4 regions of the Rhizobium sp. 01T444 genome follow, and region 3 is predicted to be linked to each of the others. Evidence: riboswitches for the same ligand, from Rfam matches in the RefSeq annotation. Region 3 holds a riboswitch; each other region holds the start of a gene.
What was found. A riboswitch is a leader RNA that binds a small molecule or an ion and turns the genes downstream of it on or off. The one in region 3 is predicted to bind cobalamin.

Region 1 (4,412 bases), on a different contig from region 3:
GATGCAGGCAAGTGCTGATATCGCCGCCACGATGAAGAAGGCGATATGAAAATCCGAGACCAAAAGCTTGCCGCCGTGGAAGCTCGAGGAGATTTCCAGGATCGTACCGGCTACCGCAACGCCCATGGCCATGGAGATGCGCTGCGCCACCGCGTTGATGGCAGTCGCCTGGCTGCTGTCGGCCTCGTCCACATCGCCGAAGGCCATAGCGTTGACGCCCGAAAAGGCCATGGAGCGGAGGAGGCCGCCGACAAGAAGACAGCCCATGATGACATACATCGGCGTTTCGGCAGTGAAGAAGCCATTCACGCCGAGGAAGATTGCCGCGAGGAAGGTCGTCAGCGCGATGACGTTGCGGAAGCCGAAGGCGTTATAGGTGCGGGTGGCTGCAAATTTCGAGCCCATGGAGCCAAGAGCGCTGATGAAGGTGATCGAGCCTGACTGCAGCGGCGTCAGGCCGAAGCCGAGCTGCAGCATCAGCGGCATGAGGAAGGGCAGCGCGCCGAGGCCCATGCGGAAATTCGAGGCGCCGAGGATCGCCGCCCGGAACATCGGGTAGCGGAACATCTTGGGGTCGAGCAGCGGATGCGAGGTGCGCCTGGCATGCACGAAATAGAGAATGCCGGAGAGGACGCCGACGGCCACAGTGACATAGCCGTAGATGACGGGAACGGCGGGCAGGCTGATGACCGAGAGGCCGAACACGAAACCGGCAAAGCCGATACCCGACAGGAAGAAGCCCGGAAAATCCATCGGCTTCGGGCTTCGCGGCTCGACGGCCGGCAGGAAACGGGTGACGAGGACGATGCCGATAATGCCGATCGGCACATTGATCCAGAAGATCCAGTGCCAGCTGAGATAGGTCGTCAGGAAGCCGCCGATCGGCGGGCCCATGATCGGGCCGATCAGCGCCGGAATGGTCAGCCATGCCATGGCATTCACCAACTGGTGACGTGGCGTGCCGCGCACCAGGAGCAATCGCCCGACCGGCGTCATCATCGAGCCGCCGGCACCCTGGATGAGGCGGGAAATGACGAAGGCGGCGATGGAATTGGAGAATGCGCAGGCGACCGAGCCAACCATGAAAACGAAGATCGCGAGCCGAAAGATGTTGCGTGCACCGAAGCGATCCGACATCCAGCCGCTGATCGGAATGAAGATTGCGAGCGCCACGAGGTAGCTCGTTACCGCAAGTTTCAGCGCGATCGGCGAAGTGCCTATATCGGCAGCAATCGCCGGCAGGCTGGTGGCGATCACGGTCGAATCCATCTGTTCCATGAACAGGGCGACCGCAAGGATCATTGGTGTTAGGCGGGACACGGGCAACCGGAAGGCAATGAGAGGGGATTCGGCGCCAGCGGCGTCGGGTCTCGTTCTAGGCCAGCATTTTCAGCCTGTCCACGAAATGAATGTCGCATGCAGCTTGCCGCCATGCCGTTTCCGCGCCATAGATCACCCGTCAGGTGCCCGCTTTCACAAGCGGGAGAATCGGGAATCCGGTGCAAGACCGGAACGTGCCCAACGCTGTAAGGCCGACGCTTGCCGCATAGAATGCCACTGGCCGCAAGGCCGGGAAGGCGGCGGTCAAGCGGATGACGCCAAGTCAGAAGACCGGCCTGGCAAGATAGACCCAACCCGCGCGGACGGCGGGCGGTTGCGTTGTTGGGGATTTGACGATGCGACCCATTGATGATGCCGTTTGCCCGGCATCCAGCTTTTCTGCGGCCGAACGCGAGGCCGTCTATCACGCGATCATGACGCGGCGTGACGTGCGCAGCCAGTTCCTGCCCGATCCCTTGCCGGATGATCTCGTGACGCGGCTTTTGACCGCCGCGCATCACGCGCCCTCGGTCGGCTTCATGCAGCCGTGGAATTTCATTCTGGTGAAGAGCGTCGAGGTGAGGGCGCGGGTACGCGATGCCTTCCTCAAGGCGAATGAGGAAGCGGCCCGCATGTTCGACGGCAAGCGGCAGGAGCAATACCGTTCGCTGAAGCTCGAAGGCATCGTCCAGGCGCCGCTCGGCATCTGCGTGACCTGCGATCCAACCCGCAGCGGCAGCGTGGTGCTGGGGCGCACACATAATCCGCGCATGGACAGCTATTCCACCGTCTGCGCCATCCAGAACCTGTGGCTTGCGGCACGAGCCGAAGGGGTGGGCATCGGCTGGGTCAGCATTTTTCGCGAGGGTGACCTGAAGGAGATCCTCGGCATTCCCAATCATATCGAGGTGGTAGCCTGGCTCTGCGCCGGCTTCGTCGACCGGCTCTATGATAAGCCGGAACTGGCGGTCAAAGGCTGGCGGCAGCGGATGGCGCTGGAAGAGCTGGTTTTCCATGATGGCTGGGGGCAGGTGGAAAGCGAGGCCGCGCCGGTCTGAGCCGGCGCGGGTGTGCATCATTCTGCCGGCTGGGTGCCGCAATCCTTGGCGCAGGCCGGCGTCTTCCGATGGGCAAAGACGAGGAAGCTTGCGGCGGCCAGAAGCCAGACGCCGATCGCGCCATAGAGCATGACGCCGCCGAAGCCTGCGACGAGCGCATCATGCACCGTCCCGGCGGGAATGTCTGGCAGGGAGGCAATGTTGCCGGCGGAGATCCGTTCGGCGAGCAGGCGCAGGTCGCCGGCATCCGTCGAGGTTGGCAAGGTGCTCTTGAGGTGGGAGAGCACGCCGCTGAACAGGATGAAGCCCATGACGGCGATGTTGATGGCGAGCGAGATCATCCGGGCGCTCATGTCGATGCCGGAGGCCATGCCGGCGCGATCGCTGGAGACGGCACCTGTCGTCGTATTGGTGACCGGGGTGTTGGTGAAGCCAAGCCCGATGCCGGCAAGCAGCGCGCCGGGCAGCATCGTCAGCCAGCTTGGCGCGGTGGCAGCACTGCCTGACTTCATCAGCAGGAAGCCGAGCCCGATGGTGAAAAGGCCGCCGGGAATGATGATGCCCGGCCGATAGCGCAGCATAAGCCGTTCGGCGAGCGGCGGTACGACGAGCGTCGGCAGCGTATAGGCAAGCAGCGCCACACCCGCGGCCACACTGCCATAACCGAGACCGGCTTCATACCAGATCGGCAGATAGATCATGAAAGGCCAGAAGCTGATATTCATGGCAGCCGAGCCGATGATGGCGCCCGAGAAGGCGCGAATGCCGAAGACCGAGGCATCGAACATCGGTCGCGGGTTCAGCCTCTCGGCAAAGATGAAGGCGACGAGGCTTGCCGCGGAAAGTCCGATGATGCCAAGCGCGGCAGGGCTGGCAAAGCCGAGAGCCGGACCCTGGGTGATGAAGAAAGCGAGGCAGAAGACCGCCAGCGAAAGAGTGGCGATGCCGGCCATATCGAGCCGTCCTGCAGCGGGGTCCCGCGATTCCTCAACGCCCGTTACGGCAAGGGCCACCGTCACGGCTGCCAGCACGGCATGGATGAGGAAGACCCATTGCCAGCCGGCGGCTGCTACGATCGCAACGCCTATGATCGGGCCAAAGCCGAGGCCGATCCCGAAGATGATGCCCCACCAGCCGAAGGCCATGCTGCGGGCTCTGCCCTCCGGGAATTGATGGGAGAGGACAGCCACCTGGCAGATCAGCATCACGCCGCCGCTCATGCCCTGCAGAAAGCGAGCAACGATCAGCAGCGAAACATCCTGAGCGAGGCCGGCAATCAGCGAGGTGAGGCCAAAGGCGGCAATGCCGATGAGGAAGACGCGCTTGCGGCCGTAGCGATCGGCCAATGTGCCTGCCGCCATCAGCACCGTCGTCACGGCGATCGTATAGGCATTCATGATCCATTGCAGCGCGCTGAAATCGGCATGCAGCACCTTTTCCAGCGTCGGCAGGATTGCCGGTACGCTCGATATTTCAAGGCCGAACATCAGTGAGGAGAGGCAGGCCGCCATCAGGGCGACGATGCCTCTGATACGTGAGGATGGAGGGGAGGCAGAGGTCATGCTTTGGCCTTTCGACGTTGAGACTTACAAGGGTGACATCCCTTGTCGTCCATTTGCGTCAGCATAAGCAGAGCTTGATCATTACAGAATTGGATGATTGACTATTTCAGACACAACAATTTCGGATAGATCCAATGACCATGCTCGATGTCGATTCCGTTCAGGCTTTCGTGACGATCGCCGAGAACAAGAGCTTCACCCGCGCCGCCAATGAGCTCGGCAGCACGCAAGGGGCGATTAGCGTCAAGCTCAAACGGCTGGAGGAGCGGCTCGGCCATCGGCTGATCGAACGCACGCCGCGGCTGGTGCGGCTTTCGGCACAGGGGGCGGTATTTCTTGATGCCGCACGGGAATTCCTCGCTGCCCATGACCGGGCGATCGCGGCACTTTCCTCGTCGCGCCGTCATTTCAGGCTGGGCATTGCGGCCCATGTCGCCGGCCCGGAAGTGCCGACGCTGCTTGCGCGCCTCAA
Region 2 (4,412 bases), on a different contig from region 3:
CAGATCAGGCGCAGCAGGCTCGATTTGCCTGAGCCGTTCGGCCCGAGCAGGCCGAGCACCTTGCCCCTTTCGACTGATATGCTGATGCCATTGACGATGATGGTATTGCCGGCGGCATAGGTGACCTTGTCGACTGATATGCTCATGCGCTTCTCCGCACGCGATAGAGGATGATGGCGAGGCCGGTGCGCCGAAAAGCGCGGTGACGACGCCGATCGGCAGGATCTGTTGGGGAATGATGATGCGCGAGACGATGTCGGCGCCGACCATGAAGATCGCTCCGCCAAGCGCAGTCGCCGGCAGCAGGCGGCCATGCGCGGGGCCGACGAGGAAGCGGGCGGCATGGGGAATGACGAGACCGACGAAGCCGATGGAACCGACCATGCTGACCACGCCTGCCGTCATCGCCGCTGTCACGCCGAGCAGGGTGAACTGCACGCGGCGCACGGCGATGCCGAGGGAGGCTGCGGCATCCGTGCCGAAGGCGAAGGCATCGAGCGCGCGCGCATGGGCAAGACAGACGACGAAGCCTGTCAGCGCGATCGGCACGGAGAGATAGACATCCGGCCAGCGCACGCCACTGAGCGACCCTAAGAGCCAGAAGAGTACGCCGCGCGCCTGTTCGGCATTGGCCGAGGTGGTGACGATATAGGAGGTCAGCGCGTTGAAGAGCTGCGAGCCCGCCACGCCGCAGAGAATGATGCGCTCGCTGGTGCCGCCCGCGCCCGCCGCCAGAATGCCGACCAGAAGAAAGGCGATGACGGCGCCGATGAAGGCGCCGCCGGAGAGGCCGAGCACGCCATAGCCGAGGCCTAAGATCATGACGCAGACGGCGCCGGTGGAGGCGCCGGCGGAAATGCCGAGCACATAAGGTTCGGCGAGCGGATTGCGCAGCAGGGCCTGCAGCACCACGCCGCAAAGCGCGAGCGACGCACCGGCGCTTGCCGCCACCAGCGCGCGGCTGAGGCGGTAATCCCAGACAATGCCCTGGTGGATGCGGCTGAGTTCGAATGCCGTGCCGAACAGGCGGTTGGAAACCGCCTTTGCCGTGGTGGCGAGCGGGATCGATATCTCGCCGATCGATACGGCGAGGCTGACCATCAGGCCGAGCAGGAGGAAGGCGGCGATGGTGAGCGCGGCAAGCGCCCACCATTTCCTCTGTGGCAAGGCAGCCTGGCTCACTGCGCCAGACCGGAGGCGGCGATGCCCTTTGCCAGGATTTCGATGCCGTCGATCGTGCGGATCGTCGGGTTCATCGACTGCGCGTCCATCATGATGAAGCGCTTGTTTTTGACGGCATCGAGCTCCCTTGTGACCGGATCGTTTTCCAGGAAATCCACCTTCACCTTGGGATCGTCGGCGGCATAGCGGCGGCGGTCCATGGTGGCGATGACGATGACGGCGGGATTGGCCTGCGCAATCGTTTCCCAGCCGACGAGGGGCCATTCCTCTTCAGTCGTCACGACGTTCTTTGCGCCGAGCGTCTTCAGGATATAGGCCGGCGCGCTGTTCTTGCCGGCGATGAAGGCATCGCCTTTCACCTCCTTGCTGGAGAACCAGAAGACGACGGGCAGGTTCTTGGCTGCCGCGCCTGAAACGGAGGCAACGGCCGCGGCCTCGCGCTTCTTCAGGTCGGCGATCAGTTTATCGCCCCGGTCCTTCACGTCGAAGATTTCGGAGAGTTCGGCGATTTCCTGATAGATCAGGTCCATCGTGAACAGCTCCTTGCGCACGCCGTCTCCGCCATCGGTGTTGATCTTGGCGACGCAATCGGCCGGCGCGATATAGGTGTTGATGCCGAGGTCTTTGAATTGCTCGCGCTTGCCGACGGAGCCTTGGGCGCCGACATGCCATTCGAATTCGGCAGCCACCAGATCGGGCTCGGCACCGACGACGGATTCGAAGCTCGGGTCGTTGTCGGCCAGGCGTCTGATCTTGCTGTTGGCCTCGGCATATTGCGGCAGGACCGGGCCGACCCAGACGGCCGTGCCGGCGATCTTGTCGGCAAGGCCGAGCGAGAGGAGCACTTCGGTCATGCCCTGGCCGATCGAAACGATCTTGGCCGGTGCCTTCTCGAAGGTGACTTGCTGGCCGCAATTGCTGAGGGTGAGGGGATATTGGGTGGCGGCGAAGGCGGGTGCTGCAAGGCCGGCCAGGCAAAGGCTGGCGAGCCCGAACGCAAGGGAAAAGCCTGGAATAATCTGGCGCATTGGAAACTCTCGATCGGAAGGAAAAGGGCCAGCAGACGCCGGCGCGCGCAGATGCGTGAGCCAAACGTGGAGGAGGGCTAGCGGCGGGTGGTCCAATCGGGACGGATCGCGTGCGGCAAGCGGCAGGAAATAAGGTCAATCATATCTGCTCCTTGTCCAGGCATCCCCGCCTGGCTGATTGGATTGCGATTGACGGCAGGTCTCCTGGCTCGCGGATGTCAGCCGGTCATCTGCCTTCCCGCGCTTGCGCGCAGTGGCACTTGGAGTGACCAGCTCGCCGGTGATGTCCTGGAATGAACGACGAGGCATTCATTCCGGATATAACCGGCAATCCGCTTACAGTTGCGGGGGCAGCCACGGTCTTGGTCCCTTTTGGGTCGTCCGCACCGTGTTCCCTATTAATCCCCTCGAAGTTCTCCTCGGGGAACCGTCTCCCCCGACTTAGGACGTCACCATGGGCAACGTCAAGCAGGGCCAGCGAGAAGTATTGTTTGCGGAGGGAAGGCTGTCGTTTCGCAAATCCGGAATGACAGAAATTTTACCTCATGCTAATGTAGAATCCGCTGATGGGTGGAGGAGCAACCATGAGTATTTTCGACGGTTTAGGCGGTGTTCTCTCTGATGTGCTTGCCGGCAGGCAGGTCGATTACGTCGCGGTTGCAACCAGAATATTCGACAATGCCGGAGGGCTGCAGGGCATCGTTTCCCAGCTCAATTCGGCGGGCCTCGGCGAGCAGGTCTCATCCTGGATCGGCACCGGCCACAATCTTCCCGTATCGGCGGAACAGATCCAGGCGGCCTTGTCGTCCGATCAGCTGCGCGATCTCGCCGCCAAGTTCGGCGTCAATGCCGATGATGTGTCCAAGCTGCTTGCCGAGCATCTGCCGAAAGCCGTCGATGCGGCAACGCCCAATGGAACCGTTTCATAGGCTTCAAAGACTTGGGGTCTCAAAGATTTGGGGCCTCAAAGACGTGCATGCCGTGAACTGCCCCCAACACGAGGATATCCCATGATTGCGAGATTGCTTGTGCCCGCTTCCGCCGGAGCGTTGATTGCCGCCGCCTTCTTCGTTTCTCCGGCCTCCGCGCTGACCATGAAGGAATGCAGCGCCAAATATCAGACGGCCAAGGCCGATGGTTCGGCCAAGGACATGAAGTGGAACGACTTCCGGGCGAAGTTCTGTGGCGCGGATGCGGCCGCCGAAGATGCTGCCGATGACAAGGCAGTGGCCGCAACGACGGACAAGGAGCCCGCAAAGCCGACGGTCAAGGCCCCCAAGGGCGTGACCATGCCGAAGGCGATCGACAAGAAATACGCCAGCGAAACGCCTGCCAAGGGCCGGCTGCATACCTGCGTCGACAGCTATCATGCCAACAAGGATGCCGGCACGCTCAACGATCTGAAATGGATCCAGAAGGGCGGCGGCTATTGGAGCCTTTGCAATACGGCATTGAAGGCCGGTAGCTGAGGTTTAGGCTGGCGAGGGCGGGGCGCATGGCTATTGCGCTCCTACCTCTGCCACATCCTCTCGATCCGTCAGGATGCGGTCGATCAGCCCCCATTCCAGGGCCTCTTCAGCCCTCATGAAGCGGTCCCGATCCATCGCCTGCTCGAACTCTTCATAGGATCGCCCGCAATGCTCGGCATAGAGGCTGGTCATGAGCTGCTTCGTCTTCCTGATTTCCTCGGCATGAATGAGCATATCGGACGCCTGGCCCTGGAAGCCGCCGAGGGGCTGGTGGATGAGGATGCTGGCATTCGGAAGGGCATATCGCTCTCCCGGCTGGCCGGCCATCAGCAGGAAGGAGCCCATCGAGCGGGCCGTTCCCATGCAGAGCGTGTGCACCGGCGCGCGGATGAAACGCATCGTGTCGTACATGGCAAAACCGCTGGTCACGACGCCGCCCGGCGAATTGATGTAGAGGTTGATCGGCTTCTTGGGATTTTCGGCCTCCAGGAACAGAAGCTGGGCGCAGACGAGAGCGGACACGCCGTCGTTGATCTCGCCGTTCAGAAAGATGATCCGCTCACGCAGCAGGCGGGAATAGATGTCGAAGGATCGCTCCCCTTGGGAGGATTGTTCTACGACCATGGGGACGAGTTGCATCGCTTCGCGCATCGGCGAACTCCAATCTTTCAGAATGATAAGCGGGAAGGCCTGCCGCGTCAGGCGGCGAGCATCATAGTCTGGCTGTTGCTGT
Region 3 (4,412 bases):
TCGATACGGTTCCAGTTGATGGCGCGCACGCGGCTGACCGGTTTGAATTGCATGTTCATCATTATCTCCGGTCGTTTAAAGCGTGCAGGATACGCAGCCCTGCACCTCGGTGCCGGACAGCGCCATCTGGCGAAGGCGGATGTAGTAAATCGTCTTGATGCCCTTCTTCCAGGCATAGATCTGGGCGCGGTTGATGTCGCGCGTCGTTGCCGTGTCGCGGAAGAACAGCGTCAGCGACAGGCCCTGATCGACATGTTGGGTAGCCGCAGCATAGGTGTCGATGATCTTGTCTGGCCCGATCTCATAGGCATCCTGATAGTAGTCGAGATTGTCGTTGGTCATGAACGGCGCCGGATAATAGACGCGGCCGATCTTGCCTTCCTTGCGGATCTCGATCTTCGAGACGATCGGATGGATCGAGGAAGTCGAGTGGTTGATATAGGAAATCGAGCCCGTCGGCGGCACCGCCTGCAGGTTCTGGTTATAGAGGCCGGAGGCCATCACGGCCTTCTTCAGCTCCAGCCAGTCTTCCTGCGTCGGGATATGAATGCCGGCACCGTCGAAAAGCGCCTGAACCTTCTCGGTCGCCGGCTTCCATTCCTGCTCGGTATATTTGTCGAAATATTCGCCCGAGGCATATTTCGAATTCTCGAAGCCCTTGAAGCTTGCGCCACGTTCGACCGCCAGACGGTTGGAGGCGCGCAGCGCGTGATAGGTCACCGTGTAGAAATAGATATTGGTGAAATCGACGCCCTCTTCCGAACCGTAATGGATGCGCTCGCGGGCGAGGTATCCATGCAGGTTCATCTGGCCGAGGCCGATTGCATGGCTGTCGTCATTGCCCTTCTCGATCGATGGAACCGAGGAGATGTGACTCATGTCGGAAACGGCCGTCAGCGCGCGGATCGAGGTCTCGATCGTCTTGCCGAAATCGGCCGAATCCATCGCCATGGCGATATTCAGCGAGCCGAGATTGCAGGAAATATCCTTGCCCATCACCTTGTAGGAAAGGTCGTCGTTGAATTCGCTCGCTTCGCTGACCTGCAGGATTTCAGAGCAGAGATTGCTCATGCTGATGCGGCCGGCGATCGGGTTTGCCCGGTTCACCGTGTCTTCGAACATGATGTAGGGATAACCGCTCTCGAACTGAATTTCGGCAATTACCTGGAAGAATTCGCGCGCCTTGATCTTCTTCTTTGTGATACGGGCATCCGCCACCATCTCGCGGTACTTCTCCGTCACCGATATCTCGGTGAAGGGCACGCCATAGGCCCGCTCCACGTCATAGGGCGAGAAGAGGTACATATCCTCATTGTTCTTGGCGAGTTCGAAAGTGATGTCGGGCACGACGACGCCGAGCGACAGCGTCTTGATGCGGATCTTCTCGTCAGCATTTTCGCGCTTGGTATCAAGGAAGCGCATGATGTCAGGGTGATGGGCGTTGAGATAAACGGCACCCGCACCCTGCCGAGCACCGAGCTGATTGGCGTAGGAGAACGAGTCTTCGAGCAGCTTCATGACGGGGATGATGCCGGAAGACTGGTTTTCGATCTGCTTGATCGGCGCACCAGCCTCGCGGATGTTCGTCAGCGATAGCGCCACGCCACCGCCGCGCTTGGAAAGCTGCAGCGCCGAATTGATGGAGCGGCCGATCGATTCCATATTGTCTTCGACACGCAGCAGAAAGCACGAGACGAGCTCGCCGCGCTGCTTCTTGCCGGCATTGAGGAAAGTCGGCGTTGCCGGCTGGAAGCGGCCGGTGATGATCTCTTCGACCAGATCACGGGCAAGCTGCTCATTGCCTTCGGCAAGTGCCAACGCCACCATGCAGATGCGATCTTCATAGCGCTCCAGATAGCGCTTTCCGTCGAAGGTCTTCAGCGTGTAGCTGGTGTAATATTTGAAGGCGCCGAGGAAAGTCGGGAAACGGAACTTCTTGGCATAGGCCTCGTCGAACAGGTCGCGGACGAAATTGAAGGAATACTGGTCGAGCACTTCCTGCTCGTAATAGCCTTCGGTCACCAGATAATCGAGCTTCTCCCGGAGATTATGGAAGAACACCGTGTTCTGGTTCACGTGCTGCAGGAAATACTGCTTGGCCGCCATGCGGTCCTTGTCGAGCTGGATCTTGCCCTGCTCGTCATAGAGGTTCAGCATCGCGTTCAGCGCGTGATAATCCAGCGCGTCCGCTGCCTTTAGCGGTTTTGCGCCCGCATCTCGCGTCAAATTTGTTCCTGTGTCCAAAATCGTCCCATCCCGTCTTTGACATTGGCGACATCCTCGGCAGTCCCCAGAAGCTCGAACCGGTAGAGGTAAGGCACCTGGCATTTCTGCGAGATCACGTCGCCGGCAAGCCCATAGGTCTCGCCGAAATTGCTGTTGCCCGCAGCAATGACGCCACGGATGTTGGAGCGGTTTTCCGCATCGTTGAGGAAACGGATCACCTGCTTGGGCACGGCTCCCTTTACGATCCCGGGGCCGCCATCCCCGCAATAGGTGGGCGAGATCAGCACATAGGGTTCGCGAATGTGGATGTCCTCAACGCCTACGGGAATGCGCGCCGCGCGCAGTCCCAGCTTCTCGACGAAACGATGGGTATTCTCAGACCGGCTGGAATAATAGACGATCAGGCCCACCGCTCTTCTCCGATCAGGAGAGCGCGCTGATCATATCGGGACGGAAGCCCGCCCAGTGGTTCTCGCCGGCAACGACGACCGGAACCTGCATGTAGCCCATGCCGCGAACGCGATCGAGCGCGTCGGCATCCTCGGAGATATCGATGATCTGATAGTCGACGCCCAGGCGGTCGAGGGCGCGATATGTGGCGGTGCACTGAACGCAGGCAGGCTTGCTGTAAACGGTAACGCTCATCATGTTCCTCGTGATGTCAATGGATTCCGGACGCAGAACTAGGATCGGGCGCCTTGCGGCGTCCGGGGTAACGCTCGATATTGATCTGGCAAAGTTGGCGTTTTACACGCCGGATTCGATCCCTCGCGGGATTTGCGCGGGCGGCGGCTTTGATGCTCTCGACATGACTTCAACCCCGAAGTGCTCATGCGGACTTCCGGGGGCAGCGCAACAGGTGCGGATTTGATCCGCCTCACATATACGCGACCTTCCGGACACCCCGCCCGTGGACGTTTCGTTCAAGGCAGGTCTCCTGGCTCGCGGGTCGAAGCACCCTGCCCCCAGCCTTCCCAAAGCGTCATGCCTCAGTGACCTGAAATCGGACAGTTGCTCGCCGCTTACAGTTGCGGGGGCAGCTCCGGCCTTGTTTTGCCATCATGGCAAACCGCACCGTATTCCCGTCTTAGCCTGCGATCCCTAGCGAATCGAAGGAACCGTGAACACTAGATATAGTACTCGAATCGGAGTTGGCGTCAACGGATGGTTTGTGCGTCGCGTTACGGCATGTTTGAAATTGCTACATTCCTGTGAAAAACGTGGTTAACGAATGCTTAAAGAAAGTAGGCTGTGGAGAAGGCCCCAATGAAGAGAGCCGGCCTATAGCCGGCTCTCTGATTTTCGACTCCAGGTTCAGGCCCGAATCGTCGATGCGGCATGTCGTAATATTCGGGCGGCAGCGACCATGTTGACGAGCGCCGGGCGAACCTCTTCCCACCTGCGCGTCTTCAATCCGCAATCCGGATTGATCCAGAGCTGCCCGTCCGTCAGACGCTCGCGCGCCAGCGTCAGGAGCTCCGTCATCTCCTCGACATCAGGAACGCGCGGCGAATGGATGTCGTAGACGCCGGGGCCGATCTCGTTCGGATATTTGTAGCTACGGAAGGCCTCCAGCAGTTCCATCTTCGAACGTGACGTCTCGATGGAGATCACATCGGCATCCATCGCCGCGATGGCATCGATGATCTGGTTGAACTCCGAATAGCACATATGCGTATGGATCTGCGTTTCGTCCGCCACGCCGGAGGCGCATAGGCGGAAACTCTCGACGGCCCAGTCGAGATAGGTCTTCCAGTCGGCCTTGCGCAGCGGCAGGCCCTCGCGCAGCGCCGCCTCGTCGATCTGGATCATTGCCGCACCGGCCCTTTCGAGATCGAGCACCTCGTCGCGGATCGCCAGCGCGATCTGCCGGCTGACGTCGGCGCGAGAGAGATCGTCGCGCACGAAGGACCAGTTGAGGATCGTCACCGGCCCGGTCAGCATGCCCTTCACGGGCTTCTCCGTCAGCGACTGCGCATAGCGCCACCACTCGACTGTCATCGGCTTCGGCCGGGAGACGTCCCCGAAGATAACAGGCGGTCGGACGTAACGGGAGCCATAGCTCTGCACCCAGGCATGTTGAGTGAAGGCGAAGCCGGAAAGCTGCTCACCGAAATACTGCACCATGTCATTGCGTTCGAATTCGCCGTGGACAAGCACGTCGAGGCCGATTTCCTCCTGCCAGC
Region 4 (4,412 bases), on a different contig from region 3:
CGCGTCCTGATCCATCTCATGCAGGCCGATGACGACGAGGCGCGTGCTGCGTGCTTCGCCCGGCGTCCAGGCGCGGTCGAAATACTGATCGATGCGGGCACCCACGGCCTGCAGCTGCAGGCGCATCGGCTTGCCCGAGACATCGATGAAGCCCTTGAGGCGCAGCACATCATGCTCGGCGATAATGCCCTTCAGCTTCTCGACGAAACCTGATGTATCGGCGATAGCGCCGAGCTCGACGACGAAACTGTCGAATTCGTCGTGATCGTGCGGCGTGCCGTCCTCATGCTCCAGCTCGTGATGGGACTTGCGGTTGACGATATCGTCTTCCGTGCCGATGCCGAGGCCGAGCAGCACGCTTGCCGGCACGTCGCCATTCCTGGCCTCGATCATCACAGGCTTGCGGGCGATGCGCGAGGCGACTTCGCTCTTCACGCGACCGAGGCCGTCGGCATCAATGAGATCGGTCTTGTTGAGCACTATGAGGTCGGCGCAGGTCAGCTGATCTTCGAAAAGCTCCTCGATCGGGCTTTCATGATCGAGCGATTCATCCTCGACGCGGCGTGCATCGACAGCATCATGGTCATCGGCAAAACGACCTGCGGCAACAGCGGCGCTGTCGACCACGGTGATCACGCCGTCAACGGTGACTTCGCTTCTGATGTCCGGCCAGTTGAAGGCGGCGACCAGCGGCTGTGGCAAGGCAAGGCCTGAAGTTTCGATGACGATATGGTCCGGGCGCTGCTCGCGCTCCAGAAGCTTGGTCATGGTCGGAATGAAATCGTCGGCGACCGTGCAGCAGATGCAGCCATTGGTGAGCTCGATAATATCGTCCTCGGTGCAATTCTCCGCCCCGCAGCCCTTCAGCACATCGCCATCAACGCCGAGATCGCCGAACTCGTTGATGATGAGCGCAATCTTCTTGCCGCCGGCATTTGTGAGCAGGTTGCGGATCATTGTCGTCTTGCCCGCACCGAGAAAGCCGGTGATGACGGTTGCGGGAATTTTCTGCTGCATGGATCTAACCCTTCATCTTCAGCGGCAGACCTGCCGCGATAAAATACACGTCGTCGGCCACAGCCGCGATCATCTGGTGCAGCCGGCCGGCATGGTCGCGAAAATCCCGCGCCATGCGGTTCTCAGGCACGATGCCGAGGCCGACTTCATTGGAAACGATGACGAGCCGCGCCTTTGCTTGCGGTAGACAGGCGGCAAGGGCGGCGGACTGGGCGGCGATATCGCGCCCCTCCATCATCAGATTGGTGAGCCACAGCGTCAGGCAATCAACGAGAACAGCCCTGCCCTCGCCGTCGATTGCCGCAAGGCGCTCGGTAAGGTCGAGCGGTTCCTCATGGGTGGTCCAGGAGGGGCCGCGGTCGGCCTTGTGCTGGTCGATACGCGCCTGCATTTCGTCATCCCAGGCGCGGCCTGTGGCGATGTAGTGGCGGTCGAGGCCGCTTGTGGTCACGAGGTTTTCGGCGAAGCGGGATTTGCCGGAGCGGGCGCCGCCGAGGATGAAGGTGGCGTTGAGAAGGCTCTTGGTCATGCCACGGCCGCCCTTGGAGCGAAGGCGCGGCTCCACCCACTTCCCTCATCCCTGTGCTTGTCACAGGGATCCAGCGTGCCCAAGTCCTTGGGCACAAGAGACTCAATCAACGACGGCGTAGATTCATTCACTGCGCGGACGCGCCGTGGCTGGATTCCTGTGACAAGCACAGGAATGAGGGAGGAGAGGAAAGTGCGCGCCGGGTAACGTCCACCAACAGGCGCCAGACGCATCCCATCAGGAGGTACCGAACCGACACCTTTCACATGCACCACCAGAGGCAGCGCTGAATCAAATCCTTCAGCCAAGACAACCTCCGTGCTGGCAGCGGGCAAACGGCCCAGTATGGGCATTATGCCCGGCACGGATGGCAGGTCTCCTGGCTCGCAGTTAGCGGCCGCGACAGGGGCAGACCGTTTCCGGTCGCCCCTGATCGTGCCAGCGGATCCGCCTCGCCTTCCCGGCTGCTTCTCGTGAAAAGGCGGACGATTCGTAGAAATAGAGGCGTCCTGCCCCGGCTGATCACGATGCACTCCAGTGGCTTTTCCGGCACTTATACCGCCTTGCCCGCCTGCAGAATGCGAGGCTGTCAGCGCAACGGCTAAAATACCGGACGGAAGACCCTGACTGCTCTACAGTCGCGGGGTCGGCTGTGATGAAGGCGCCCGGCTTGGGTCCGCCCCGTCACATTCCCTTTTCATCCGGAAGGCGTAAGGCCGATCCGGAACCATCCATTATGTCAATTCATGGTTAGGCTTCCGCCCCGGGCATGTCAATCGGCGCACTGGGTGCACACAGAGATCATCTCGACTTACACTACCGATATTATCGTCTTCAATCAAAGGTTTACGTCACAAAAACTTTACGGCGCAGTCGGTATTTTGCCGCAATTGCCGCTCATGCGGATGCCGGCTCCGCCCTTGACCCCCACTCCTGCCGCCTAGTTTCCCCATGATGCTCTCCCGAATGGATATTCGCCGCCTCGGCCCTCTCGGCACCGTCTTTGATCCGGGACGCCTGCGCGCGCTTATCCGCCACAGCGAAATGGGCATGGTCTTTGCCGGCGCGCTCGTCGGTATCGCCTCGGGGCTTGCGGTCACCGCCATGAGCTATGTCTCGGAAGAGATGCACAGGCTGATCTTCGGCATAGACGGCACGACGAGGCTCAGCGCCTCGCAGATCGACAGCAAGTTCCTGCTGATGACGGCCCCGGTTGCCGGCGGCATGCTGCTCGGCCTGTTGATCTTCATTCTCGCCAGATGGCGCAAGAAGCCGATGGTCGACCCGATCGAGGCCAATGCCTTGCATGGCGGCCGCCTGTCGCTGACGGACAGCATCCTCGTCGCCATCCAGAACCTCGTGTCCAACGGCTTCGGCGCATCCGTCGGTCTGGAGGCCGGCTATACGCAGCTTGCAGCCGGCATCGCCTCGAAATTCGGCCTGAAGCTGCAGCTGCGCCGCTCCGACATGCGCGTCCTCGTCGGCTGCGGCGCGGCCGGCGCCATCGCCGCCGCCTTCAATGCACCGCTGACGGGCGCCTTCTATGCCTTCGAGCTGATCATCGGCACCTACACCATCGTCTCGCTGACGCCTGTTGTCGTCGCGGCCCTCGTCGCTACACTGGTCGCCCGGCTACTCTCCGGCAGCGATTTCATCATCGATGTCGGCAGCTTCGGCGCTGTCCAGCCCGCCGATTACGTGCCGGCGATCGCCCTCGGCGCCTTCTGCGCAGGCATCGGCATCCTCATCATGCAGGGCGTCTCCTTCGTCGAGGAACTGGCGCGCAAAAGCTCCATCGCGCTACCCTTCCGCCCGGCGCTCGGCGGCCTGGTCGTCGGCCTGCTGGCGCTGGCCTCGCCGCAGGTCCTCGCCGCCGGTCACGGCGCGCTGCATCTCAACCTCTCCCATGAGATCACCATTCCCGCGCTGATTGGCCTCTTCCTTCTGAAGTCGGTGGCATCAGCCATTTCGATCGGCTCCGGCTTCAGGGGCGGCCTGTTCTTCGCCTCGCTCTTCATGGGTGCCCTGCTCGGCAAGCTCTTTGCCTATTCCGCCCCCTATTTCGCCGATGCGACACTGACACCCGTGATCTATGCCGTGGTCGGCATGAGCTCGCTCGCCGTCGCCGTCATCGGCGGGCCGCTGACCATGACCTTCCTGGCGCTGGAGATTACCGGCGACTTTCCGATCACCGTTCTGGTGCTCGCCGCCGTCATTACCTCCTCGCTCGTGGTGCGCACCACCTTCGGCTACTCCTTCGCCACATGGCGCTTTCACCTGCGCGGCGAGAGCATCCGTAGCGCCCATGATGTCGGCTGGATCCGCAACCTGACCGTGGACAAGCTGATGCGATCAGACGTGAAGACCGCAAAACTTGGAATAACGATGGACGAGTTCAAGGAGGCCTTCCCCATCGGCTCGACGCAGCGCGTCATCCTCGTCGATGAGGGCGACAAATATGCCGGTCTCGTGCTCGTGCCGGAAATCTACGCCAACCCCACCAGCGCGCAGGACGAAGCCCAGCAGCTGACCGATTTCATCCGCTACAAAAACGATTTCCTGCAGCCGCAGATGAACGCCAAACAGGCGGCCGCGATCTTCGACAAGACCGAAAGCGAAGCGCTCGCCGTCGTCAACAACCTCATCGAGCGCAAGGTGATCGGCCAGCTCAGCGAAAGCCACACGCTGCGCCGCTACAGCGAAGAACTCGACCGCCGCCGTCGTGAGGTCTCAGGCGAGATCTGAGACATTTGCCGCTGAAGTCAGAAACACGCCGCCATTAGAGCTACGCAACAGACTTTCTGAAAATCGATGCCGATTTCAGGCTACTGCCGTAGTCGGTGCCGCGAGCTTGAACACGTCCGCC

Region 1: another riboswitch for cobalamin. It lies ahead of bluB (5,6-dimethylbenzimidazole synthase); the one in region 3 lies ahead of nrdH (glutaredoxin-like protein NrdH).
Region 2: another riboswitch for cobalamin. It lies ahead of AC1DTN_RS10075 (ABC transporter substrate-binding protein); the one in region 3 lies ahead of nrdH (glutaredoxin-like protein NrdH).
Region 4: another riboswitch for cobalamin. It lies ahead of cobU (bifunctional adenosylcobinamide kinase/adenosylcobinamide-phosphate guanylyltransferase); the one in region 3 lies ahead of nrdH (glutaredoxin-like protein NrdH).

The regions. Positions count from the first base shown of each region.
Region 1 is NZ_JBFTPD010000013.1:14,845-19,256, forward strand. Features, by position in the region: gene AC1DTN_RS18245 (DHA2 family efflux MFS transporter permease subunit) at 1-1,302, opposite strand, end outside; cobalamin riboswitch at 1,445-1,634, shown strand; gene bluB (5,6-dimethylbenzimidazole synthase) at 1,677-2,378, shown strand; gene AC1DTN_RS18255 (MFS transporter) at 2,396-3,940, opposite strand; gene AC1DTN_RS18260 (LysR family transcriptional regulator) at 4,075-4,412, shown strand, end outside.
Region 2 is NZ_JBFTPD010000005.1:11,747-16,158, reverse strand. Features, by position in the region: gene AC1DTN_RS10085 (ABC transporter ATP-binding protein) at 1-146, opposite strand, end outside; partial or broken gene AC1DTN_RS10080 (FecCD family ABC transporter permease) at 143-1,182, opposite strand; gene AC1DTN_RS10075 (ABC transporter substrate-binding protein) at 1,179-2,210, opposite strand; cobalamin riboswitch at 2,388-2,657, opposite strand; gene AC1DTN_RS10070 (YidB family protein) at 2,795-3,139, shown strand; gene AC1DTN_RS10065 (hypothetical protein) at 3,221-3,679, shown strand; gene AC1DTN_RS10060 (ATP-dependent Clp protease proteolytic subunit) at 3,710-4,330, opposite strand; gene AC1DTN_RS10055 (SRPBCC family protein) at 4,378-4,412, opposite strand, start outside.
Region 3 is NZ_JBFTPD010000003.1:281,773-286,184, forward strand. Features, by position in the region: gene nrdF (class 1b ribonucleoside-diphosphate reductase subunit beta) at 1-59, opposite strand, end outside; gene nrdE (class 1b ribonucleoside-diphosphate reductase subunit alpha) at 76-2,244, opposite strand; gene nrdI (class Ib ribonucleoside-diphosphate reductase assembly flavoprotein NrdI) at 2,223-2,636, opposite strand; gene nrdH (glutaredoxin-like protein NrdH) at 2,650-2,871, opposite strand; cobalamin riboswitch at 3,137-3,364, opposite strand; gene metE (5-methyltetrahydropteroyltriglutamate--homocysteine S-methyltransferase) at 3,541-4,412, opposite strand, start outside.
Region 4 is NZ_JBFTPD010000005.1:157,823-162,234, forward strand. Features, by position in the region: gene cobW (cobalamin biosynthesis protein CobW) at 1-1,017, opposite strand, end outside; gene cobU (bifunctional adenosylcobinamide kinase/adenosylcobinamide-phosphate guanylyltransferase) at 1,022-1,546, opposite strand; cobalamin riboswitch at 1,899-2,293, opposite strand; gene AC1DTN_RS10840 (chloride channel protein) at 2,501-4,291, shown strand; partial or broken gene AC1DTN_RS10845 (adenylate/guanylate cyclase domain-containing protein) at 4,367-4,412, opposite strand, start outside.